Regions from separate parts of the Thermosyntropha tengcongensis genome, predicted to be linked through region 2. Evidence: riboswitches for the same ligand, from Rfam matches in the RefSeq annotation. Region 2 holds a riboswitch; the other holds the start of a gene.
What was found. A riboswitch is a leader RNA that binds a small molecule or an ion and turns the genes downstream of it on or off. The one in region 2 is predicted to bind thiamine pyrophosphate.
Positions count from the first base shown of each region.

Region 1: it holds a riboswitch for thiamine pyrophosphate, as region 2 does, so the genes downstream of both, ACZ42E_RS08455 (sulfide-dependent adenosine diphosphate thiazole synthase) here and ACZ42E_RS03040 (thiamine-binding protein) in region 2, are expected to answer to the same signal.

Region 1 is NZ_AP042437.1:1,759,825-1,764,037, reverse strand. Features, by position in the region: gene ACZ42E_RS08470 (acetyl-CoA hydrolase/transferase family protein) at 1-345, opposite strand, end outside; gene ACZ42E_RS08465 (acyl-CoA dehydrogenase family protein) at 383-1,630, opposite strand; gene ACZ42E_RS08460 (winged helix-turn-helix domain-containing protein) at 1,904-2,233, shown strand; TPP riboswitch at 2,555-2,646, shown strand; gene ACZ42E_RS08455 (sulfide-dependent adenosine diphosphate thiazole synthase) at 2,781-3,569, shown strand; gene thiC (phosphomethylpyrimidine synthase ThiC) at 3,566-4,213, shown strand, end outside.
Region 2 is NZ_AP042437.1:625,936-630,148, reverse strand. Features, by position in the region: gene ACZ42E_RS03050 (eIF2B alpha/beta/delta subunit family protein) at 1-606, shown strand, start outside; gene ACZ42E_RS03045 (TrpB-like pyridoxal phosphate-dependent enzyme) at 651-2,027, opposite strand; TPP riboswitch at 2,161-2,271, shown strand; gene ACZ42E_RS03040 (thiamine-binding protein) at 2,334-2,624, shown strand; gene ACZ42E_RS03035 (ABC transporter permease) at 2,596-3,366, shown strand; gene ACZ42E_RS03030 (ABC transporter substrate-binding protein) at 3,403-4,213, shown strand, end outside.

The sequences.
Region 1 (4,213 bases), 1.1 Mb from region 2:
GGGACCGTCAAAAAGGCGGTGGGGGACAAAAGAATACAGGCCTTCGTTTATGAAATACCTTTCAATAGGACCGCTGTACATGACATCAATTGTATTGTATTTATTGATTTCGGCAAGTATTTCGGGCTTGTGAATATCCATAAATCTTACGCTCAAGCACCCTAAAAACTCACATCCTCTAAGTTCACCTGATGCCATGCAGTGAGCCATGGCATTTATCAGCTTTGGTGGCTGGCCGTTAGTTAAAGGGGTTGCGATAAAGGAATTTTGCGGAATAAGCTTTACCGCTTCTTCAGCAGTCATAAGCTTGCTTTTATATAAATCTTTAACTTTATTTTTATTCATTTACCCCTTCCCCCTTAAAAGTTTACTGCTTGCGGAATTATTCGTAAATCTTTTCCCCTTCGGCAAAGGCATTGAGGGCATCAGCTTCACTGTCGCGCTTATTGGTGTTTTTGATTTCTTCTGCTCTTTCTTTGTACCATTCATGCTGGCTTATAAGGGTCATGATTTCATTGGTGCCTACCCATATCATGGAAAGCCTCAGGTCGCGCACGATTTTTTCAATCGGGTAAACATCGGTATAGGCTATGCCGCCCATTACCTGCATGGCCAGGTTTACAGCATCCCAGCATTGTTCGGTAACAAATTTTTTGGACTGGGATACCAGCCTTCTTACCCGGGAAGCTTTTACCTTTGGATCATCAGCGGCAATAGCGGTGGTGTATATCACACTGCGGCAGGTGTCCAGCTTGAGGACGGCATCAGCCACTTTAAAGCTTACTGCCTGGAAGTTTTTAATCTGGGTGCCGAATGCTTTGCGTTTGGTAGTATAATCAGTCGCTATTTCTACTGCCGGCCTGGCTGCTCCGATAGTCATGGCAGCCGTTCCCAGCCTTTCTGGAACCATCATCTGATAAAATATGGGGGCAGCTCCGTTAACTTCTCCAATCACATTTTCTTTGGGAACCCGGACATCTTCAAAGACTACCCTGGCAGTTCCCCCGCCGCGGCATCCCATCAACCCGTAGAGGTATTCGGTCTTAACTCCCATTTCCCTTTCCACCATAAAACAGGTCATGCCTTTATGGGGAGGGGCATCAAGGTCGGTTTTGGCATAAACCAGAAAATAGTCGGCGCCTTCACCGCCAACAATAAATCTTTTTTGCCCATTCAGGATAAAGTCGTCTCCGTCGCGTCTGGCTACCGTAGTTGCCCCGAAGAAATCAGAGCCCCCGCGCGGTTCAGTTAAACATTCAGCAGCAAATTTTTCCCCTTTGCAGATAGGAGGCAGGAACCTTTTTTTCTGTTCTTCGGTGCCGAAGTGTACGATGGCTTCTGTTACTACATCCCCGGTAACTCCCCAGGTGCAGCCGAAAATATAGCCAGGTACGCATATTTCTTCGGCTACCATCACGTCATCTACCCATTTTAAGCCTCTGCCGCCGTATTCTTTGGGGACTCTTATGCCGATGAGGTTCCTTTTTCCACATTCCCGGATGAAATCTTTAGGGTATTTTATCCTGTCAGCGTCCATATCCAGGATATATTCCCGGGGAATCGATTTTACAAATTCTCTTACCTCATCCCGCAATTTTAGCTGTTCAGGTGTCATCAAAAAATCAAACATAAATCCTTCTCCCCCTTGATGTAAAATGCAAATTTTATTACATTATGTAATTAAATTATTACATTTGTAATAGAGATATGTCAATTTGATTTTGCAATATTATGTAAAAAGCAGGCATAAAGCAGGTATTTATTTATCAAGTGCGGGCTTGACGGGAGGGAGAAAATAGGAATAGAATTTTTTTACCAGCATCAGAATGGAAAATGACAGGGCTAAATGGGGGAGGATGTTTTACATATATAATGGGTGAGATAAGGGTTAGTGGAGGTAGGCATGTATAATCTGAAATTTAAAATATGGCTGGATAAAGAAGGCAAGGTATTTGGACCGGGGCCTTATGAGCTTTTAAAGGGGGTTAGGGAAACCGGTTCCTTATCCAAAGCTGCCAGCAGTATGCATATGTCCTACAGCCAGGCTTACAACCTTATAAAAAGCCTGGAAAAAAGGCTGGGTTTCCCGCTTATCATAAGCCAGAGCGGAGGGAAAAAAGGAGGGGGTTCTGCCCTTACCCCGGAAGCGGCAGAACTTGTGGATAAATATGCTGCTTTTTATAAGGAATGTGAGGAAGCTTTGCAGAATATATTTGAAAAGTATTTTAAATAAATCATCATTCATGCAGTTCCCTGAATAGCAGTTTTTAAGCTTTATTAAAAAATTTTACCCCTGGCACAGGGGATAAATTCCTGGCTGCCAGGGGCAGAAGAATTAATTTTTATAATAAAATATTTGATAGTTGTGCATCAATGCTTTTTTAACAATGCATTTATTGTATAACCATGACTGGAGTAAACCGCATATGCAGAATAGTGGCAGCAGATAGAAAGCATGATTTTTACAAAAGCGTTTATTTGGAAAAGTAAATTTTTTGTAAAGACACTTGCCGTTAAGGAATTTTTTCTATATAGTTTAAAAAAACTGCATACCAGGTATGCGCAGGGGTGCCGTTAAAGGCTGAGATTATACCCTTTGAACCTGAACTGGGTAATACCAGCGGAGGGAGCGCAGTGAGGGGTTTTTATACCTGACGCATGCCTTTTTGGGCAAACGTCAGGTTTTTTTATCTGGAAAGGGGGGATGAAAAGGTGAAGAAGCGTAATTCCCCCTTCGCCTGCCTGGTATCCAGGGGAAAATATAAAGGGGAGGAAAGAAAATGCTCATAAATGATATAAAAATAACTGCTTCTATTATTGATGAGTATTATTCAGTGCTGAAAGAAAATCTGGAGTGTGATCTTATAATCGTGGGAGGGGGACCGGCAGGGCTTACGGCTGCTTTTTATGCCGCTAAAAGCGGGCTTAAGACAGCAGTCCTGGAAAGCCGCTTATCTCCCGGCGGCGGCATGTGGGGAGGCGGCATGTTCTTTAACCAGATAGTTTTCCAGAAAGAAGCAGCTGAAATTCTGGATGAAATAGGGATTGTGCACCGGATAAACCAGGACGGCTATTTGGTGGTGCCTTCCTACCGGGCGGTAGCTCAGCTTATCCTGGCTGCGGATAGGGAAGGAGCCAAGATTTTAAATGGCATAACGGCAGAAGATGTTATGGTGAGGGAAAAGCGCGTCTGCGGGGTAGTCGTAAACTGGACTGCTGCGGTAAAGCTTGGTATGCATGTGGATCCCCTTTCTCTGGGGGCTAAGGCAGTTATCGACGCTACCGGGCATGATGCGAGTGTAGCCAGAATTTACCTGGCCAAATCCGCTGAAAAGCTCCCGGAAGACAGGGAAGATAGGGTTAGGACTTCTTCCATGTGGGCGGAAAAAGGAGAAGAAATGGTGGTAGAATATACGGGTTTCATAGCAGAGGGGCTTATAGCAGCCGGCATGAGTGTAAGTTCCCTTTTTAATACCCCCCGTATGGGGCCTATTTTCGGGGGCATGCTCTTATCAGGACGCAAGGCAGCAGGGCTGGCTTTAGAATATGTAAAGAAGGTGAGTTTATGACCCAGCTTATAAAGGCGAAGCGCGGAGAGGTTACTCCCCAGATGCTGGAGGTGGCGGCTAAAGAAGGCCTGTCCCCTGAAGAGGTTAGAAAAGGGGTGGAGGAAGGTTACATAGTTATACCTTTTAATATAAGGCATCAGGGATTAAAAGCCTGCGGCATAGGCAGAGGCCTTACGGTAAAGGTAAATGCCAATCTGGGGGTATCCAAGCAGGCATCCAGCCTGGAAAAGGAAATCAGAAAGCTTAAGGCGGCTTTAAAAATTGGGGCTGATACGGTTATGGACCTTAGCACCGGCAGGGAGCGCGACAGGATAAGGCAGGAGTTTGTAAGGGTTTCTGAGGTGCCGGTAGGCAGTGTGCCTGTTTATCAGGCTGCTGCGGAAGCGGAAGAGAAAAAGGGAGATATCCTGGCTATGACCGAAGAAGATATGTTTAAGGCTGTGGAAAAACACATCCAGGACGGCATAGATTTTATAACCGTCCACTGCGGCATAACCAGGTCTTCCCTGGCCGTTCTTGATAAAAACCCCCGACTTATGGGGATAGTGAGCCGGGGAGGGGCGATAACCGCAGCCTGGATGAGAAAACACGGCCGGGAAAACCCTTTTTATGAAAACTTTGATTATCTTCTGGAACTGTGCCTG
Region 2 (4,213 bases):
ATCCATAATCTGGTTTCTGATTATATAGAAGAGTTAAACCAGAAAGAAAATATTGCCCTTTCTTTTTCAGATCTGAGAAAAAAAGCTGCCTGCATAGCAGACAATATCATCTGCCAGGCAATGATTAAACAAAAACAAACTATACAAAAAGGTTCCAGGCTCATAAAGGACAAATCTATCGTGGCCACCTGCAGCTACAGCTCTACGATAGCAGAAACTATCAAAGCCGCATACAGGGAAGGCAAAAAATTCGACATAATAATCGCCCGCTCCTCTCCTCCTGGCAGTTCTTATGCCTACGGGGAAATATTGGCAGAGAAACTAGGGGTGCCTTTAAACATACACATAATCCCTGATGAGAATATTCCTTCCTTCCTGCCTGAAGCTGACTATGTCTTGCTGGGAGCTGATACCGTCCTTGCTGATAAAAGGGTGATAAACGGCTATCCATCCTTCATCACAGCAGAAACAGCCTTTAAAAGCAAAAAGCCGCTCTATGTAGTTTGCGAACCGCATAAAATAGCAAGGGCAGAATTTACCCCCCACCTGGAAGACGGTTTTGAACTGATTCCTGCTCACTTTATAACCGAAATCGTTGCTGGATAACAAAAAGGGCAGCACCCTCTGTAAAGGCTGCTGCCCTTTTTATATTACCTGTACTCTTCCGGTACTTGCGGCAGATCTTTAAGGCTCTCCCTCAGCTCTTCATCCGAAAATTCTATATCTTCGGTTTCTCCGGAAAGGTACATATCATAGGAATACAAATCCAGATAACCATGTCCGCTCAAATTAAATACAATACACTTAGAAACCCCTTCTTCTTTAGCCTTTAAAGCTTCATCAATCGCTACCCTCACTGCGTGGGCAGATTCAGGAGCCGGCACAATACCCTCATGCTGGGCAAAAAGGAGGGCTGCTTCAAAAGTAGGATTCTGTTTTACAGCTACCGCTTCCAAAAGGCCGTCATGATAAAGCTGGCTTACCAGCGGTGATTCTCCATGATACCTTAACCCTCCTGCGTGAATGCCGGAAGGAGTAAAATTATGGCCCAGGGTATACATCTTGGTAACCGGTACCAGTCCAGCTGAATCACCATAATCATAGGCAAAAACGCCTTTGGTTAAGGTAGGACAGGCAGCCGGTTCTACCGCTACCAGCCGCACTTTTTTGCCTGCCAGTTTGTCAGGTATAAAAGGAAACGCAATGCCGGCAAAATTGCTTCCCCCACCGCAGCAGCCTATAACTACATCAGGATATTCATCTACCATTTCGAGCTGCATTTTGACTTCCTGCCCTATTACCGTCTGGTGCAAACATACATGATTCAATACACTGCCCAGGGAATAGTTGGTGTCATCCCTCTTTAAAGCTTCTTCTACCGCTTCACTTATAGCAATAGCCAGAGTACCAGGGCTGTCAGGATTTTTAGCCAGTACATCCCTTCCGCTCTGGGTAAGTTCACTTGGGCTCGGTACGCACCTGCCGCCATAAAGTTCCATAATAGAGCGGCGATAAGGTTTCTGATAATAGCTTACCTTTACCATATATATCATGGCTTCCAGCCCGAAAAGCCTGCAGGCCAGAGCCAGAGCAGTTCCCCACTGGCCAGCTCCCGTTTCGGTAGTTATCCTTTTAATGCCCTGCTTTTTATTGTAATAAACCTGAGCTAAAGCAGAATTAAGCTTATGGCTCCCTACCGGGCTTACCCCTTCATATTTGTAATAAATGCGGGCAGGAGTATCCAGCGCTTTTTCCAAACCCCTTGCCCTGTATAAAGGGGAAGGACGGTATTTCTTATAGTGTTCCCTTACCTCTTCCGGAATTTCAATATATCTTTCCGTAGAAACCTCCTGCATTATAAGCTCGCGGGCAAAAATAGGTTCCAAATCAGCAGGAGCAAGAGGCTTTAAAGTCTTTGGATTTAACCCGGGAGCTAAAGGATTGGGCATGTCAGCCTGTACATTGTACCAGAACTTGGGGAGCTTCTCCTCAGGCAGGATAATCTTGGTGAGCTCTTCTCTACTCATCTTACCTACTCTCCTCTCAGCAGATTAATCAAATAAGAGATAAATTAAGTTTAGCATATAAATATACAGCCTTACAATACCGCGCAAATTTTTATTGACTTTATTTTTAATAAGAGATACAATTATCCCCAAACTTAATAATAAGGGGAGCTGGACCTTTCCGGCTGAGAGTGGGTGAAATGGAGCCCTGACCCTGGAACCTGATCTGGGTAATGCCAGCGTAGGGAAAATGGCTATACAGGCTGCTTATTACCCTTTTTAGCTGGTATAAGCAGCTTACTTATTTTCAAAAGGAGGTTGTCTAAAATGGCAGAAGCCCATTTAAGCCTTAAAATTCTGCCGGTAGTCGAAGAAAGCCGCATATATGAAATGGTAGACAAGGTAATACAGCTCATAATAAACTCAGGTTTAAATTATGTAGTCGGCCCTTCCGAGACTACTGTGGAAGGGGATCTCGACACCCTGCTGGAACTGGTCAAAAAAGCCAACCAGGTATGTATAGAAAACGGGGTTCCCCGGGTAGTATCAGTAATAACTATCGACTATAAGCCAGACGGAGTGACTATTGATGAAAAAATCAGCAAATACCGCCCATAGGCTGGCTCCATTGATAACTATTGCCCTGCTGCTTTTTTTCTGGGAAACAGCCGTAAGATTATGCGATATTAAACCCTGGATCCTTCCTGGACCGCTGGCTGTCATAAATGCACTCGCAAAAGAAAAGGAACTTCTCCTCATGCATACGGCAGCCACGCTGGGAGAAGCCTTGAGCGGTTTTTTAATCTCCATACTGCTGGCATTAGTGATAGGCATCATACTCAATCACAGTAAATTTTTAAACCGTGCCGTATATCCCCTGCTTATCATATCCCAGACTATCCCTCTTATAGTCCTGGCAGTCCTTTTTACCATATGGTTTGGCTGGGGAATAACGCCCAAAATAATAATAGTAGTGCTGGTATGCTTTTTCCCTATCACCATCAATTTCATGGAAGGCATAAGCTCGGTAGACCCGGATCAGATAAACCTTTTCCGCTCCATGGGGGCAAGCGATTTCGCCATTTTCCGCATGGTAAAGTTCCCTTCAGCCCTTCCCGCTTTCTTTTCCGGCTTGCGAATCGCCGCTACTTACAGCGTAATGGCAGCCGTAATCGGGGAATGGCTGGGAGCCCAGAAAGGATTAGGGTATTTTATGACCTTGAAGCAGAAAAGCTTTGCTATCGATGAAGTGCTGGCTGCTGTAGTTATTATCTGCTTTTTAAGCTTTCTCCTGGTAAAAATAATCGACTTTATGGAATATATACTGCTCCCCTGGACTCAGATAGAAGAAATATTCTAGATCTAGAGGAGGGATAAAATGCGCTCCAAAACCGCAATGTTTTTAATTTTTCTTCTGATAGTCAGTCTGCTGCCCGGCTGCGGAAAAAAAGCAGAAGAAAATGACCTTACCCAGGTTACCGTCATACTGGACTGGTTTCCCAACACCAATCATACCGGCCTTTATGTAGCCAAAGAAAAAGGATTTTATGCAGAGGAAGGACTAGATGTAAAAATAGTAAATCCGGGCGAAGGAGGGACTGCCCAGCTTATAGCCGCAAATAAGGGGGATTTCGGCATAAGCTATCAGGAAGAAGTAACCTATGCCCGTTCCCAAAATATCCCGGTAGTAGCGCTGGCAGCTGTTATACAGCATAATACTTCCGGCTTTGCGTCGCCAGCAGACAGAAACATCAAAACCCCCAGAGACTTTGAAAACAAAACTTATGGGGGCTGGGGCTCTCCCATGGAAAGTGCCATGATAAAAGCCCTGATGGATAAATATGGGGCAGATTTCAGCAAAGTTAACATGATAAATATAGGCTCAGCCGACTTTTTTACCAGCATAGAAAAAGACATTGATTTTGCCTGGATATACTACGGATGGACAGGAATAGAAGCCGAGCTAAAGAATATCCCTCTTAATTTCATAAAACTGCGCGATGAACATGAAGCGCTTGATTTCTATACTCCGGTCATTATAACCAGTGAGGATAAAATTAAAAACCACCCGGAACTGGTAAAAAAGTTTATGCGGGCAACTTCCCGCGGTTATAAATTTGCCATAGAAAATCCACAGGAAGCAGCTGACATACTTCTTAAAGCAGCTCCCGAACTTAATCCCGAGCTGGTAAAGAAAAGCCAGCAGT